DNA from 2 places in the Streptomyces sp. NPDC006235 genome. Region 1 is predicted to be linked to the other one. Evidence: riboswitches for the same ligand, from Rfam matches in the RefSeq annotation. Region 1 holds a riboswitch; the other holds the start of a gene.
The links. A riboswitch is a leader RNA that binds a small molecule or an ion and turns the genes downstream of it on or off. The one in region 1 is predicted to bind cobalamin.
Positions count from the first base shown of each region.

Region 1 (7,756 bases):
CCGACGGTGCTCTTCCTGGCCACCGTACGGCGCCAGTTACGGCGGGCGACCTCCATGGCGGCGCCCGCCGTGTACGGCCTGCTGGCCCGGCTCGGCCGGGTCGACGAGGCCATGACGCGGCTCAGCGCGCTGGCGCCCTCCGGACAGCTGGTGGCCGCCCTGCTCGAGGTGCACCGCCACACCGCGCACCCGGTGCGCCGGGCGGCCGTGCGCGAACTGCTGGGCGAAGCCGCGTCCGTGGCGCCGCTCGACCCCCACGGCCTGACGCGGCCCTTCGTGGAGGAGGCGGCACGCAGGCTCGCTCCCCACGACCTGCGGCTCGCCCTTCACCTCTGGGAGCGGGCCCAGCACGAGGCCTGGAAACCGGCTCCGCCCGACGACGTGCTGCGGGCCGCGGCCGACGAGGCCGGCCACGGCGACGCCATCGAACTCGTGGCGCAGATGAGCTCCGGGCGTTGTGGCGCCTACCTCGACCTCGCGGACCGGGCCCACGGCGGTGACCGGGACGAGCTGCTGGCGTGGACCGGGCGCGCCCTGCGCCACGCCGCTCCCGCGGAACGTCTGACGTCCCTCGTGCGCCTCGCCGGCACCCTGCGGGCCACGCGCCCCGAACACGCCGACCGCCTCACCGAGGAGGCGCTGCGCGAACTGGCCGAAGCCTGGCCCGGGGAGGACGGCGCGCTCGCCCAGGCGGTGGCCGAGGCGGCCGAACACGCCGCGGGACCGTACCCGGCGCTGTCGCGAGAGCTGCTGCGCCGTCTGGACACCGTGGAGGTGACGGGGCTCGTCGTCGACGCCTTCTTGCACGCCGCACGCGTCTGGGCGGCCCTCGGCGACGTCCGCGCCGCGCACCGGATGATCGACCGGGTCCTGCGCTTCGGCAACGGAGTCTGGTACGCGAAGAAGGCCGCGAAGGTACTCGCCGCCTTCGACGGCGAGGCGGCGACCGCGGTGATCGACGCCGCCTGCGCCCGTTTTCCCCCCGAGCCGTCGCTGCGGGACATGATCACCCGGCTGCACCACGACGGGAACCTGGAGACGCTCGCCGAGGCCCTGGCCGACCGCGCCCCGGAGCGGGCCGTGGCCTACGCCCGCGCGATCGCCACCACCGAGTGGCAGCCGCTCTCCAAGGACCGCTACTCGGCCCTCGCGCTCGTCGCCCACCGGCGCGCCGACGCAGGCGACCTCGCCATGGCCCGCGCGATCCTGGACGAGTCGCTGCACGCCGCCGAGGAGGTACCGCCCGTGGCCGACCCGCCGCTGTGGGGCTTCTACCACCTGGCGGGGGAAGGGGGCGCCGCGGCCCGGGGGAACGCCGTCAGCGACCCCGTGGCCGAGCTCCCCATGGTGATGAACCACACCAACGACTGGCAGCGGCTCGTCGAACAGCGTTTCCACAGCGACCCGTCGGACGTCCTGCGCGCCATGACGCCCAGTACCTGGTCGGTCGGCCACCCGTACTCCTGGGCCCGCACGATCCGCTGCTTCGCGGAGGCCGTCGCCGTACGGGACCTGGACCGCGCCCGCACGCTCGTGCACGCCCTGACCGATCCCGGCGAGCGGGTCATCGGACTCGCCGGGCTCTTCGGGACCGCCGCCGCCGGAGCGGACCGGGCGGTGGCCGACCGGCTGTGGGCCGAGTTCGGACAGGCGTACGCCGCGATACCCCGGTACGAGTGGAACCTGCCGCAGCAGCAGGACGGGCCCCTGGCCTATGTCCGCCCCGACCACCGCAGCAGATTCGAGGCCGCGGTGCGGCTCCTGCCGTGGGAGGCCGACCCGGCCATGGCCTTCCTCGGCGCCGACGGCACTCCCTACCTGCTGTCCATGTTCCACTTCGCCTTCGGCGCCGACGCCTCCCGCCGCTACGCGGTCGACGTGCTGAACGGCCGGCAGCCCTACCCGCCGTTCGCCCATACGCACCGCTCCCTGCTCCGGATGCCCCTGGACGTCCACGGACCGCTGCTCACCGGTGTGATGCTCGCCCCGGCCCTCGTCAACGAGCACCTCGCGACCGCGTCCGGCGCGCCCCCGGCCGTCGCGTCCCCGCCGGTCCTGGAGGACGAGCTCTACGCGGCCTACGTGGACATGGCTCTCCTCGGCCCGGAGGCCGGCGCGGCACGCCTGCGGCCGCTGCTGGATTCGCCGAGGCTTCCGGCCGTGGCGGCGCTGGTGGCCCGCACGGCCGAGATCCACGGTGCGGGCCATCCGGCCGTTGCCGTGCTGTGCGCCGACGTCGTGGCCGCGGCGGAGCGGGCCGAACCCGCCCGGCAGGCGGTGACGTTGCTGCAACTGGCCCGGTCCCCGGCCACGGCCGGCCTGGTCGACGCGGAGGACCTGCTGGAGCGGACGCTCGCCCTCTCCGCGGATCCCTGGGAACGCGTGGAGCGCGACGAAGCGCTGCGCGAGCTGTTCGCCATCCTCCTCGGCAGGTCTCCCGCGACCGCGCTGCGACTGCTGTACGACCGGACTGCCGACGCCTGGGCCATGGTGACGGCGATGCTGGAGAACGCCGTCGTCCCGCTCCTCGATGCCCTGGGACCGGACGCTCCGCTGCTGCTCCACCGGGCCCTGCGGCGTGCCGTGGCCTGCGTGTCGGCGCGGGGCCGCACGGACGTGCCGTCGATCGACGGTGTCCGTACGGCCCTCGGCGACTGACTAGGGCAGGCGGTCAGTGGACGGTCACCTCGGTGACGGCCACCTCCCCGATGCTCCGCTCGATCTCCTCCGGGCGGGACGCCGACGCCCGGGCCCAGTAGTAGATCGCCAGGGAGAACACCGTGATGACCGCCATGTCCCACCACAGTCCGATGTGTCCCTGGCCGCCGAAGCCGCCCTGCCAGGAGATGACGCCCATGCCCAGCAGGTAGGCCGGCAGCCACTGGGCGGCCCTCCAGTCGAGCCGGGGCGCGTCGGTCAGGCCCTTGCGGGTGGCGTACCAGGCGTATCCGCCGAGCAGGACGTAGCCGAGGACGATGGCCACACCGAGCCGCCACAGCGTGTCCCAGGTCGACCAGTAGATGATGAGGTTGGCCACCACGAAGGACAGCGGGGAGACGACGTTCCCGCCGGGCAGCCGGTAGGGCCGGGCGCGGTGCGGCAGCCGGTCGGCGAAGACGCCGTACGCCAGCGGGGCGCCCGCGTACATCAGCACGCTCGCCGAGGTGATGAAGCCGACCAGCTGCTGCCAGCTCGGGAACGGCAGGAAGCAGACCACGCCGGTCACGAAGGACACGATCAGCCCGAACCACGGCACGCCGCGCGCGTCGGTGCGCGTGAAGATCTTCGGCGCGTAGCCGTTGCGGGCCAGACCGTACGAGACGCGGGAGGTGGCGGTGGTGTAGATCAGACCGGTGCCGCCCGGGGAGACGACCGCGTCCAGGTACAGCACCACGCTCAGCCAGCCCAGCCCCAGCAGGGTGGCCAGTCCCGCCCAAGGGCCGCTGATACCGGGGTAGTCGAGCTTGGTCCAGCCGTGCGCGAAGGAGGCCAGCGGCAGGGCGGCGATGAAGACGATCTGGAGCAGGACGTAGATCCCGGCTCCGATGGCGACCGAGCCGAGCGTCGCGCGGGGCAGGTCACGGGCCGGGTCGCGGCTCTCGCCCGCCAGCTGGATCGCCTGCTCGAAGCCCAGCAGGGCGAAGATGATGCCGCTGGAACTGACGGCGCTCAGCACGCCGTGGGCGCCGAACGGGGCGAAGCCGTGCTCGGTGAAGTTGCCCGGGTGGAAGTTGCCCGCCGCGATGATGAAGATGGCGGCCAGCGGCACGGCCACCTTCCACCAGGTGGCGGCGCTGTTGGTGTGCGCCAGGAGCCGCACACCGAGGAAGTTGATCACGACGAAGACCGCCATGAGGAGCACGGCGACGACGAACCCGCTGGTCGTCAGTGTGCCGTCCTTGGCGTGCTGGAAGCCCTGCGCCCAGTGCCAGTGCCCGGCATAACCGATCATGGCCTCGACCTCGATCGGTGCCACGGTCGCCGCCTGGAGCCAGGAGAACCAGCCGAAGGACATGCCGGCCAGTCCGCCGAACGCGTAGTGCGGATACCGCGCCGTGCCTCCCGCGACCGGGAACATGCCGCCGAGTTCCGCGTGCACCAGGGCCAGCAGCACGATCCCGACCGCGCCGATCAGCCACGACAGGATCGCCGCGGGGCCGGCCGCCACGACCGCCTTCTCGGCTCCGTACAGCCACCCGGAGCCGATGATGGAACCGACCGACGCCCACATGAGCCCGATCAGTCCGACGTCCCGGCGCAATCCGCCGGGCCCCCCTTTTACCCCCGCTGCTGCCTGGTCGACGCTCACCATGAATCAAGGGGCCTCTCGTAAAAGAACTCGGTGAGTTCTGCGAGCAAGAGGCCTCAGATTAGGAATCGGTCAACCGGCGGCAGAAGGCGCGTTGTGCAGCCTTGACCGGGCGCGGGCATTTCCTGGAAAGCGCTTCAGGAATTCTGTACGCGGTGATGAGGAAGTCGTGGGATCTCGATCGCCGGGCAGCGGTCCATCACCATCTCCAGGCCCGCGGCACGGGTCCGGTCGTAAGCCGCCTCGTCGATGACGCCGAGCTGGAACCACACGGCCCGCGCGCCCTTCGCGACCGCCTCGTCCGCCACCGCTCCGGCGAGATCGCTGTTCACGAACACGTCCACGACGTCCACGTCGAAGGGGATGTCCGCGAGACTGGCGTACCCCTGCTCGCCGTGCACCGTCTCCGCCTTCGGATGCACGGGCACGACGCGCTTGCCGTAACGCTGGAGCACCTCGGCCACGCCGTAGGCCGCGCGCCGCTGGTTCGACGACAGGCCCACCACGGCCCAGGTGTCGCCGAGCTCGGTGAGGATCCTGCGGACCGTTGCCTCGTCGCCGTACACCGGTGGCCTCCTGGAGAGTCGCGGAAGAACTGTTGTCCGCACAACGACGTACGGTGCGCGGTGATTCCCGCGCAGTCCCCGTGATAGCTTGCCGAGGCCAGTCGAACCCATGTAGGTGGGTCAGGGAATCCGGTGCGAATCCGGAACTGACGCGCAGCGGTGAGGGGGACGGGCGGGGCCTCGGCCACTGGACGTCGCGTGTGACGTCCGGGAAGGCGCTCCGCACCGGACGAACCCGAGTCCGAAGACCTGCTGGCGGCCCCCGCGGCCGTACGCGGCGGGGGAGCACCGTACGACCGGGCTCCGCGATCGAGCCCTCGACGACTGAGGACTGGTTTCCGTGCCCCTCGCCCCACCCGCCCGTGCCACCGTCCTGCTCGCGGCCGGCGCCCTGCTCCTGGCCGGCTGCGGCGACCCGCCGGCCACCACGACGAAAGCCGCCGTCACGCTCGACAACTGCGGCCACGAGGTGCGCGTCGAGGCCCCGCCGAAGCACGCCGTCTCCCTCAACCAGGGCACCACCGAGATCCTGCTCTCCCTCGGCCTCGCCGACCGTCTCGCGGGCACCGCCACCTGGACCGACCCCGTGATGAAGGGGCTGGCGAAGGCCAACGCGAAGGTGCCGCGCATCGCCGAGAACAACCCGTCCTTCGAACGGGTCCTGGACACCGGCCCCGACTTCGTCGCGGCGTCCTTCGTCTCCACCCTCGGCCGGGGCGGCGTCGCCACCCGCGAGCAGTTCGAGAAGCTCGGCGTCCCCACGTACGTCTCCCCGTCGGACTGCGCCGGCAAGGACAACTCCGGTGACGGGGACGGCGCGCGCGACAAGGCGCTGGGCATCGACACCATCTACGGCGAAGTGCGCGACCTGGCCACCGTGTTCGGGGTGCCGGAACGGGGCGACCAGCTCGTGGCCTCCCTCCAGCGGCGCATGGCGAAGGCCACGCGGGGCGTCCACGCCTCCGACGTCACCCTCCTGTACTGGTTCGCCAACTCCGAGTCGCCCTACATGGCGGGCTGTTGCGGAGCGCCCGGCATCATCACCCGGGCCCTCGGGGCGAAGAACGTCTTCGACGACACGCACGAGGAGTGGCCGCAGATCAACTGGGAGACGGTCGCCGAACGCGACCCCGACGTCCTCGTCATCGGCGACCTCACCCGCAAGTCGCAGACCGCCGAGTCGGCCGCGAAGAAGATCGCCTTCCTGGAGTCCAACCCGGTCACCAGAAACATGGACGCGGTCAGGCACAAGCGGTACGTGCTGCTCAGCGGTCAGGCCATGAACCCGACCATCCGCACGGTCGAGGGCGTGGAACAGGTCGCCGCCAAGCTGCGCGCGTTCGGGCTCGTGAAGTGACCGTCCGCGGGCTCGGGTTCGGCGCCGCTGGGGTCCTGCTGCTGGCCGTCTCCCTGGCCCTGGCGATCACCGTCGGCCCGGCCGACATACGGATCGCGGACGTCTGGTCCGCAGTGGCGGCCCATCTCGGACTCGGCAGCTCGGACCTGACGCCGATCCGCGACGGGATCGTCTGGCAGCTGCGGCTGCCGCGCACGCTGCTCGCGGCCGTGTGCGGGGCCGGACTGGCCGTCTGCGGGGCGGTGATGCAGTCGCTGCTGCGCAACCCGCTCGCCGACCCGTTCGTGCTCGGGGTGTCCTCCGGCGCCTCCACCGGCGCGGTCGTGGTCGTCGTCCTGGGCGTGGGCGGCGGCGCCGTCTCGGTGTCCGCGGGCGCGTTCCTCGGCGCCCTGGTGTCCTTCGCCCTGGTGCTGCTGCTCAGCCACACCCTCGGCGGCACCACCGACCGGGTCGTCCTCGCGGGCGTCGCCGCCATGCAGCTCTTCTCCGCGCTCACCTCCTTCGTCGTGATGACCGCCGCCGACGCCGAGACGACCCGGGGCGTGCTGTTCTGGCTCCTCGGCTCGCTCGGCGGCGCGGGCTGGACCGACGTGTGGCTGTGCCTGGCCGTCCTTGCCGTGGCGCTGGTGGTGTGCCTGTCGTATGCCCGTACCCTCGACGCCTTCGCCTTCGGGCAGGACGCGGCGGCCGCGCTCGGGGTGTCCGTGGCCCGCACCCGCCTGGTGCTGCTGTGCGTCACGGCCCTGCTCACGGCCGCGCTGGTCAGCTCGGCCGGGGCGATCGGCTTCGTCGGACTGGTCCTGCCGCACGCCGCGCGGGCCCTGGCCGGTCCCGGGCACGCCCGGCTGCTGCCGGTCACGGCCCTCGCCGGAGCGGTGTTCCTGGTGTGGGTGGACACCCTCGCCCGTACGGTGCTGGATCCCCAGGAGGTGCCGGTGGGAGTCGTGACGTCGCTGATCGGGGTGCCGGCGTTCGTGGTGGTCCTGTACCGGACGCGGAGGGTGCGGTGAGCGGGGTGGGCGCGGCGAAGAGCGGTGCCGGGTTGCGGGCCGACCGGGTCGGTCGCCGTGCCGACGGGCGTCTCATCCTCGACGGTGTCGTCCTCGCGCCCGAGACCGGCTCCACCGTCGGCGTCCTCGGTCCCAACGGCTCCGGCAAGTCCACGCTGCTGCGGCTGCTGGCGGGGCTGCTCACGCCGACCGCCGGAGTCGTCACCCTCGACGGCACGCCACTGGGCGACCTGCCCCGCCGCACCGTCGCCCGCCGCCTCGCCGTGGTCGAGCAGCAGTCCGGCACGCAGGTCGAGTTGACGGTGGTGGACGTCGTACGGCTGGGCCGCGTGCCGCACCGCCGTGCCTGGACGCCCGGCTCGGCGGACGACGAACGGGCCGTGCGCGAGGCCCTGGAGCGCACCGGCCTCGCCGACCGCGCCGACCAGCCCTGGCACACCCTCTCGGGCGGCGAACGCCAGCGAGTGCAGATCGCCCGCGCGCTCGCCCAGGAACCCCGCGAACTCCTCCTGGA
Region 1 covers NZ_JBEXSR010000005.1:275,183-282,938, reverse strand. Annotated here, with positions in the region: gene ABZ192_RS08900 (hypothetical protein) at 1-2,658, shown strand, start outside; gene ABZ192_RS08895 (APC family permease) at 2,672-4,312, opposite strand; gene ABZ192_RS08890 (CoA-binding protein) at 4,447-4,875, opposite strand; cobalamin riboswitch at 4,957-5,147, shown strand; gene ABZ192_RS08885 (ABC transporter substrate-binding protein) at 5,216-6,232, shown strand; gene ABZ192_RS08880 (iron chelate uptake ABC transporter family permease subunit) at 6,229-7,242, shown strand; gene ABZ192_RS08875 (ABC transporter ATP-binding protein) at 7,239-7,756, shown strand, end outside.

Region 2 (7,756 bases), on a different contig from region 1:
CCCCGAAGCCGCGCGGCGGCTGGATCATCACCACGACGTTCCCGAATTGCAGGGATGCCAGCACGATGTCGTCCCCGTCGACGTAGAGGCTGCCCGGCGGCTCGCCCCACGCCTCGGTCATGGCGTCCCGCAGCTCCGGGTCGAGCTGGTCGAACCAGGCCCGGTAGTCCGCCAGCGGCACCCGCGCGGGCGCGGCGGCCAGCTGCTCGTCCGTCAGCCACTCCACGTCGTGCCCGCCGGCCGCGATGAGCCGGTGGATCAGCTCGTCGCCGCCCGCGGGGTACTCGGTGAGGCCGTACCCGGCGTCCCTGAGGGCGTCCAGCACCCGCACCGCCGAGGCCGGGGTGTCCAGCCCGACGGCGTTGCCGACCCGCGAGTGCTTGGTCGGGTACGCGGTGAAGACGAGCGCGAGCTTCTTCTCGGCGTTCGCCTTGTGCTTCAACCGCGCGTGCCGTACGGCGATCCCGGCGACCCGCGCGGCCCGCTCCGGGTCGGCGACGTACACGGGCACGTCGTCCGCGCCCTGCTCCTTGAACGAGAACGGCACGGTGATCAGCCGCCCGTCGAACTCCGGGATCGCCACCTGCATCGCGGCGTCCATGGGGGACAGGGCGGCGTCCGACGCCTCCCAGACGCGCCGTGAGGTCGTCAGGCACAGTCCTTGCAGCACGGGGACGTTCAGCTCCGCGAGGGCGCCGATGTCCCAGGATTCCTCGTCACCGCCCGCCGAGGCCTGCGAGGCGTGGGTGCCGCCGGCGGCGAGGACGGTGGCGACGAGGGCGTCCGCCCGGCCGAGGATCTCGTACAGCCCCGCGTCGGCCCCGCGCAGGGAACCGCAGTACACGGGGAGCGCGTTGGCGCCCCGCGCCTCGATCGCGTCGCACAGGGTGTCCACGAAGGCGGTGTTGCCGCTCAGCTCGTGCGCCCGGTAGAAGAGCACGCCGACGGTCGGCCGGCCCTCGACCTGCGCGCGCTCGCCCCGGACGCCGTACTCCGGCATCCGCTGCGGCGCGGCGAAACCCTCGCCCGTGAGCAGCACGGTGTCGGACAGGAACCGCGCCAGCTCGGTGAGGTTGTCCGGCCCGCCCTCCACGAGGTACTTCAGCGCCTCCGCCACGACACCGGCCGGCACCGACGACTCGGCCATCAGCTCCGCGTCGGGCACCGCCTCGCCGCCCAGCAGCACGGTCGGGACACCGGAGGCCTTCAGCGCGGCGAGCCCGTCCTCCCAGGCCCGCTTGCCGCCGAGCAGCCGTACGACGGCGATGTCCGCGCCGTCGAGCAGGGCCGGAAGCTCCTCCTGGACGTCCACGCGGGTCGGGTTGCCGATCCGGTACGAGGCACCGGAGGCGGCCCGGGCCGCCAGCAGGTCCGTGTCGGCGGTCGACAACAACAACACAGTGCTCATGCGGGCGCTCCCGGTGGAATGAAGGGCAGTCCTCGCGGCGCGCCCGACTCGATGAGTCGCCACAGCGCGTCCGTGTCCGCGTGCTGTTCGATCAGGTCGCCGAGCCGGTCCAACTGCTCCTCGCGCAGCGCGGCGAACGAGGTGTCCGGCGCCGGCACGAAGCGGCGCCCCGCGGCGGCCGCCACCTCGCGCAGGAAGGCCCGCCGGAACCCGTCCGACTCCAGCGAGCCGTGCCAGTGCGTGCCCCAGGCCTGGCCGACCCGGCAGCCGTCCAAGAAGGGGTTCCCTCCGGTCACGTCGGCGACCCCGTGGTGGATCTCGTACCCCTCGACGCGCTCCCCGAGGGCCTCGCCCTCCGGCCGCGTGAGGGTCTTCTCGCGGGCGAACCGCACCCGCACGGGCAGGACCCCGAGCCCGTCGACATGACCCCGGCGGCTCTCCACGTCGTCCTCGATGTGCTCGCCGAGGATCTGGAAACCGCCGCAGATCCCGAGGACGGGCCGCTGCTCGGCGGCCCTGCGGACCAGGGCCTCGGCGAGCCCCCGCTCCCGCAGCCACTCCAGCGCACGGACGGTCCCCCGGGTCCCGGGCACGATGACGAGGTCGGCGTCGGCGAGTTCCTCCGGCCGGTCCACGAACCGCACGACGACACCGGGTTCGGCGGCCAGCGCGTCGACGTCGGTGAAGTTGGACATGAGCGGAACGGCGCACACGGCGACGCGCAGCACGTCCTCGCCGACCGGCGGGGCGACGACGGACTCCCGGACCGTCCCCCGCAGGGAGACGCGCAGCCCGTCCTCCTCGTCGATCCCCAGCCCGTGCCGGAAGGGCAGGACGCCGTACGTCCGCCGCCCGGTGAGGCGCTGGAGCATGTCGAGCCCCGGCTCCAGCAGGGAGACGTCCCCCCGGAACTTGTTGACGAGGAACCCGGCGACGCACTCCTGGTCCTCGGGCGACAGCAGCGCGACCGTCCCGAAGAACGAGGCGAACACACCGCCCCGGTCGATGTCGCCGACGACGAGCACGGGGAGCCCGGCGCCCCGGGCGATCCCCATGTTGACGATGTCGGTCCGCCGCAGATTGATCTCGGCCGGACTGCCCGCCCCCTCACAGATCACCGCGTCATACGTGCCCCGCAACTGCTCCAGGCAGTCCAGCACGGTCCCGAGCAGCTTCTGCTGCCGTCCGCCGTGGTAGCCGCGTGCGCTGAGCTCCCCGACCGGCTTGCCCAGCAGCACGACCTGGCTGCTGCTCTCGCCTCCGGGCTTGAGCAGCACCGGGTTCATCTGCGCGGTCGGCTCGACGCGGCAGGCCTGCGCCTGCATGGCCTGCGCCCGCCCGATCTCGGCGCCTTCCTTCGTGACGAAGGAGTTGAGGGACATGTTCTGCGCTTTGAAGGGCGCGACCTTGACGCCCTGCCGCACCAGCCATCGGCAGATCCCGGCGGTCACGACGCTCTTGCCCGCGTCGGAGGTGGTACCGGCGACCAGAAGCCCACCGCCCGTCATGACGTACGCCCTTTCGCGATGCGGCGCGCGGCGACACAGACGCCGAGCGCGAGCCAGCCGACACGCCTGGACAGCCGTACGGCCCGTTCGATGTCCCGGGTGGCGACGGCGCGCCCGGCCGTGTTGAGCACGGGCCGGTGCTCGACGCGCCCGCCGTACGACAAGGTCCCGCCCAGCCGTACCCCGAGCGCCCCCGCGAACGAGGCCTCCACGGGCCCGGCGTTGGGGCTCGGATGCTTGGCGGCGTCGGCCCGCCAGGCCTGTACGGCTCCCTGTGGATCGTCGCCTGCCAGGGTCGCGAGCACGGCGGTCAGCCGGGCCCCCGGCCAGCCCGCGAGATCGTCCAGCCGGGCGGAGGCCCACCCATAGCGCCGGTACCGGGCCGACTTGTGCCCGACCATGGCGTCGAGGGTGTTGACGGCCCGGAACCCGAGGAGCCCCGGCACACCGCCGACGGCCCCCCACACGAGCGCCCCCACGACCGCGTCGGAGGTGTTCTCGGCGACGGACTCGACCACGGCCCGGGCGATCCCGTCGGCGTCGAGCGCCTGCGGATCCCGCCCGCACAGATGCGGCAGCCGCGCCCGGGCGCCGTCGACGTCCCCCGCCTCCAGGGCACGCCCGATGGCCTGTGCCTCCCGCGCGAGTGAAGTCCCCCCGACCACGGCCCAGGTGGCGGCACTGGTCAGGGCGACGGAGGCGACGGCGGAGTTCCGCACGGCACGCGCGGCGACGCCCCCGAGCGCGACGGCTCCTCCGGCGCACACCGCGGTGTGCAGGGCGCCCCACCCCCGGTGGTCCCGCCACAACACCCGTTCCACGGCGCCCGCGGCCCGTCCGAACACGGCGACCGGATGCCCCCGGCGGGGATCGCCGAGCAGCAGGTCACCGATCAGACCGGCGGCGGCGCCGTACGCGAAGACGCGACCGGCACCCATGGGCTCAGCCGGCCGCAGGAGTGGTCAGGGGTGGGGTACTGAACCTCGATCGGCAGCCGCGCATGGCGATATGTCCTCACTCAGGGTGTCCACGCCCTGGTTCGACTAGACCGGCGGTGAGAGTTCCTGGCTCCCGGGGATTGCTACCCCGGTGACAGTGGCGGGACCGCGCCGGACTTCCACCGGCTTCCTCTCCTGCCGCCGTTAATGGCCCCGGCAGTCCACCACGGCCGGGTTCAGCCGTCAACTTGCCGTTGACCTGCGAGGGGAGAGTGTGCAGAAGCCCACACCACCACCCCCTGGCACACGACGACCGGGCGGGACAGGACCGAAGTCCTGTCCCGCCCGGCGGGAACCTCGTGCGGTCGGGCCGTCAGGCCACGATCAGATAGATCCCGTATCCCACAGCCGCCGCGCACGCGGCGAAGCACGCGTACGCGCCGGTGACCGCGAGGCCCGCGGAGCCGCCCTGGGCCACCGCCCGTTCGCGGCGGGACAGGCCGGTGATGCCGAGGGTGAACAGGCCCACCAGGGCCACGGTGACCACGAGGCTGACGCCGAAGACGGAGCCGAGGGCCGCCCAGTCGATCTTCATATCGGAGACTCTTCCTTGTTACCGGTCGGCGGGGTCAGACGGTGGTCGTCGTCGAGGGCGTCCGCTCGGCGGCGGCCTGGGCCGGGAACGACGGCACCGGGTCCTCCGTCGCCGTGCCGGCCGGCGGCGGCGTCACCGCGGCCATCGCCGTGGTCACCACACCGGCCGGCTCCGCCTCGTCGGCGTCGTTGACGTTGGTGTGGTCGACGACCTCACGCCGCGAGAGCTTCCAGATCGCCGCGCTGGAGGCGACGAGGAAGACGGCCACCACCGCGGTGCCCCAGCTGCCGAAGCCGGTGACGTACTCGGCGAGCGCGCCCACCAGGGCCGCCGCCGGCAGCGTCAGGCCCCACGCGACGAACATCCGCGTCGCCGTCGACCAGCGGACGACACCGCCCTTGCGGCCGAGCCCCGCGCCCATCACCGAGCCGGAGACGGAGTGGGTGGTGGAGAGGGAGAAGCCGATGTGCGAGGAGGCCAGGATGACCGTGGCCGCGCTGGTCTGGGCGGCGAAGCCCTGCTGCGGCTGGAGGTCGGTCAGGCCCTTGCCCATGGTGCGGATGATGCGCCAGCCGCCCAGGTACGTGCCGAGCGCGATGGCGATGCCCGCCGAGAGGATGACCCACATGGGCGGGTCGGAGTCGGGGGCGACGGCGCCGCCGGCGACCAGGGCGAGGGTGATGACACCCATCGTCTTCTGGGCGTCGTTGGTGCCGTGGGCCAGGGAGACCAGACCCGCGGAGGCGATCTGGCCGGCCCGGTAGCCCTTCTCGGAGGCCTTGCCGTCGGCCTTCTTGCCGAGGGAGTACGTCAGCCGGGTCGCGAGCATCGCCGCCATGCCCGCGACCAGCGGGGCGGCGATCGCCGGGATCAGGACCTTGGTGACCAGCACGTCGCCGTGGACCGCGCCGACGCCCGCCGAGGCGATCGTGGCGCCGATCAGCCCGCCCATCAGGGCGTGCGAGGAACTCGACGGCAGGCCGACCAGCCAGGTCAGCAGGTTCCAGAGGATCGCGCCGACCAGGGCGGCGAAGATGACCTCGGGACGGATGCCGGTCTCGTCGACGAGACCCTTGGAGATCGTGTTGGCGACTTCCACCGACAGGAAGGCGCCGACCAGGTTGAGGACGGCGGACATGGCGACGGCGACCTTGGGCCTCATGGCGCCCGTGGAAATGGTCGTGGCCATCGCGTTCGCGGTGTCGTGGAAACCGTTCGTGAAATCGAACGCGAGTGCGGTTACCACCACAATCGCGAGGATCAGCGAGAAGCTTTCCATTTACCCAGGCAATCGTTCGAGGTCGTTGGCTCGTCGACCGTAGGTAACCCGAGTGAACGGAAGATGAACTGAGAGGGGCGCAGGGGTGTCCGCAATCGATGCTCAGGGTTCCGCCCTGGAGGCTGGGTGGTATGCACCTTTTCGTATACACGGCTCCGGCCTGAAGTGGACCCGCCCTGCGGCGCGTTGAGGGACCGCCTGGCAGGATCGGCGCATGGCTGAGCAGCGAGGCGACGGGCGGGACACGCGAGACGTGGGGGAGTCGCGGCGCAGAGGCGCGCACCCCGAGGAGGCGCGCGCCTGGGAGGAACTCGTCACGACCGCCCGCCGGACCGTCTCCGACGGGCTCGTCGTCGGCACGTCCGGGAACGTCTCGGTGCGCGTCGGGGACACGGTCCTGGTCACGCCCTCGGGCGTCCCCTACGACCGGCTGCAGCCGGACGACGTGACGGGCGTCGGCCTCGACGGCCGGCAGGTCCTCGGCACGCTCGTCCCCACCAGCGAGCTGCCCATGCACCTCGCGGTCTACCGCACGACCGGCGCCCGTGCCGTCGTCCACACCCACGCCGTGCACGCGACGGCCGTCTCGACGCTCGTGAGCGAGCTGCCGCTGATCCACTACATGGCCGCCGCGCTCGGCGGACCCGTCCGGGTCGCCCCGTACGCCACGTACGGCACCGCCGAGCTGGCCGAGAACATGCTCCGCGCCCTCGCCGACCGCTCCGGCTGCCTCCTCCAGAACCACGGCACCGTCACCTACGGCGCGTCCCTGGACCAGGCCTACGACCGCACGGCCCAGCTGGAATGGATGTGCCGCCTGTGGCTGACCGCCACATCGGTCCCGGGCCTGTCCCCGAGCCTGCTGTCGGAGGAGCAGCTGGCGGAGGTCCAGGAACGACTGCGGGGCTACGGGCAGCGCGGCTGACGTCCGCCCGGACGCACGGTACGGCCCGCCCGGCCCTGCGCTGCCCCCCCGGGGCCCGTCACCCCGCCGCTGCCGCCCACTGGTCCGTCGCCCGGTCCGCCGGGACACTGGAGCTTGTGCGCACTGCCAGAGCGACGGCCGCTGCCGTCACCGCCGTGATCGGGTTCGGTGCGGCCGCCGTGGCCGCCGGACGGTTCGCCAGTGACGCCGCGCTCAAGGCGTCTCCCGGCAGGCCCCTGCCCACCGAGCCCCGGCTCACCGTGCACGGCACCGCCGCGGGGCAGATCAGCCTCACCCGGGACCTGGCCGCCCTGCGGCCCGGCCGCTACGGCCTGTCCGGCGACGGTTCCCACGCGGTCGTCGGACCCGTCCTGGCCGGCGCCTCGGACACCGCCGACACCGTCGTACGCCGCCTGGAGAGCGTCACGCACGGCACCCTGGAACCCGGCGACAGGGCCTGGCTCACCCCGAACGTCTACGTCGGCAATCCGAGCGCCGCCCTCGGCATCGAACACGCCGACGTCGACATCCCCGGCGAACTCGGCCCCCTGCCCGCCTGGTTCGTGCCCGGCGCCCGGGACACCTGGGTGATCGCCGTGCACGGCCTCGGCACCACCCGGGAACTCGCCATGAACGTCATGGGGTTCCTGCACCGCAACCACTTCCCCGTGCTCGCCCTCGCCTACCGCGGCGACCTGGGCGCACCCCGCCCGCCCGACGGCCTGAACCACCTCGGCGAGACCGAGTGGCGCGACCTCGACGCGGCGATCCGCTACGCCGTGCGCTCCGGCGCCCGCCAGGTCGTTCTGCACGGCTGGTCCACCGGCGCCACCATGGCCCTGCACGCCGCCGCGCAGTCGGGGCTGCGCGACCGCGTCTCCGGGCTCGTCCTGGACTCCCCGGTGCTCAGCTGGGAGACCACCCTGCGCGCCCTCGCCGCGGCCCGCCGCACCCCGGGCGCGCTGCTGCCCCTGGCGGTCCGCGCCGCACAGGGCCGCACCGGTCTGCACGGCGACCGCGTCCCCGGCGCATCCCCCGCAGCCGCACTCCGGGTCCCGGCACTCGTCCTCCACGGACCCGACGACACGGTGGCCCCCTGGCAG
Region 2 covers NZ_JBEXSR010000003.1:365,968-373,723, forward strand. Annotated here, with positions in the region: gene cobN (cobaltochelatase subunit CobN) at 1-1,408, opposite strand, end outside; gene ABZ192_RS05770 (cobyric acid synthase) at 1,405-2,916, opposite strand; gene ABZ192_RS05775 (cobalamin biosynthesis protein) at 2,913-3,854, opposite strand; cobalamin riboswitch at 3,953-4,087, opposite strand; gene ABZ192_RS05780 (hypothetical protein) at 4,228-4,449, opposite strand; gene ABZ192_RS05785 (inorganic phosphate transporter) at 4,484-5,728, opposite strand; gene ABZ192_RS05790 (class II aldolase/adducin family protein) at 5,943-6,653, shown strand; gene ABZ192_RS05795 (alpha/beta fold hydrolase) at 6,770-7,756, shown strand, end outside.
Region 2: linked by a shared signal. The riboswitch ahead of ABZ192_RS05775 (cobalamin biosynthesis protein) and the one ahead of ABZ192_RS08885 (ABC transporter substrate-binding protein) in region 1 are both predicted to bind cobalamin.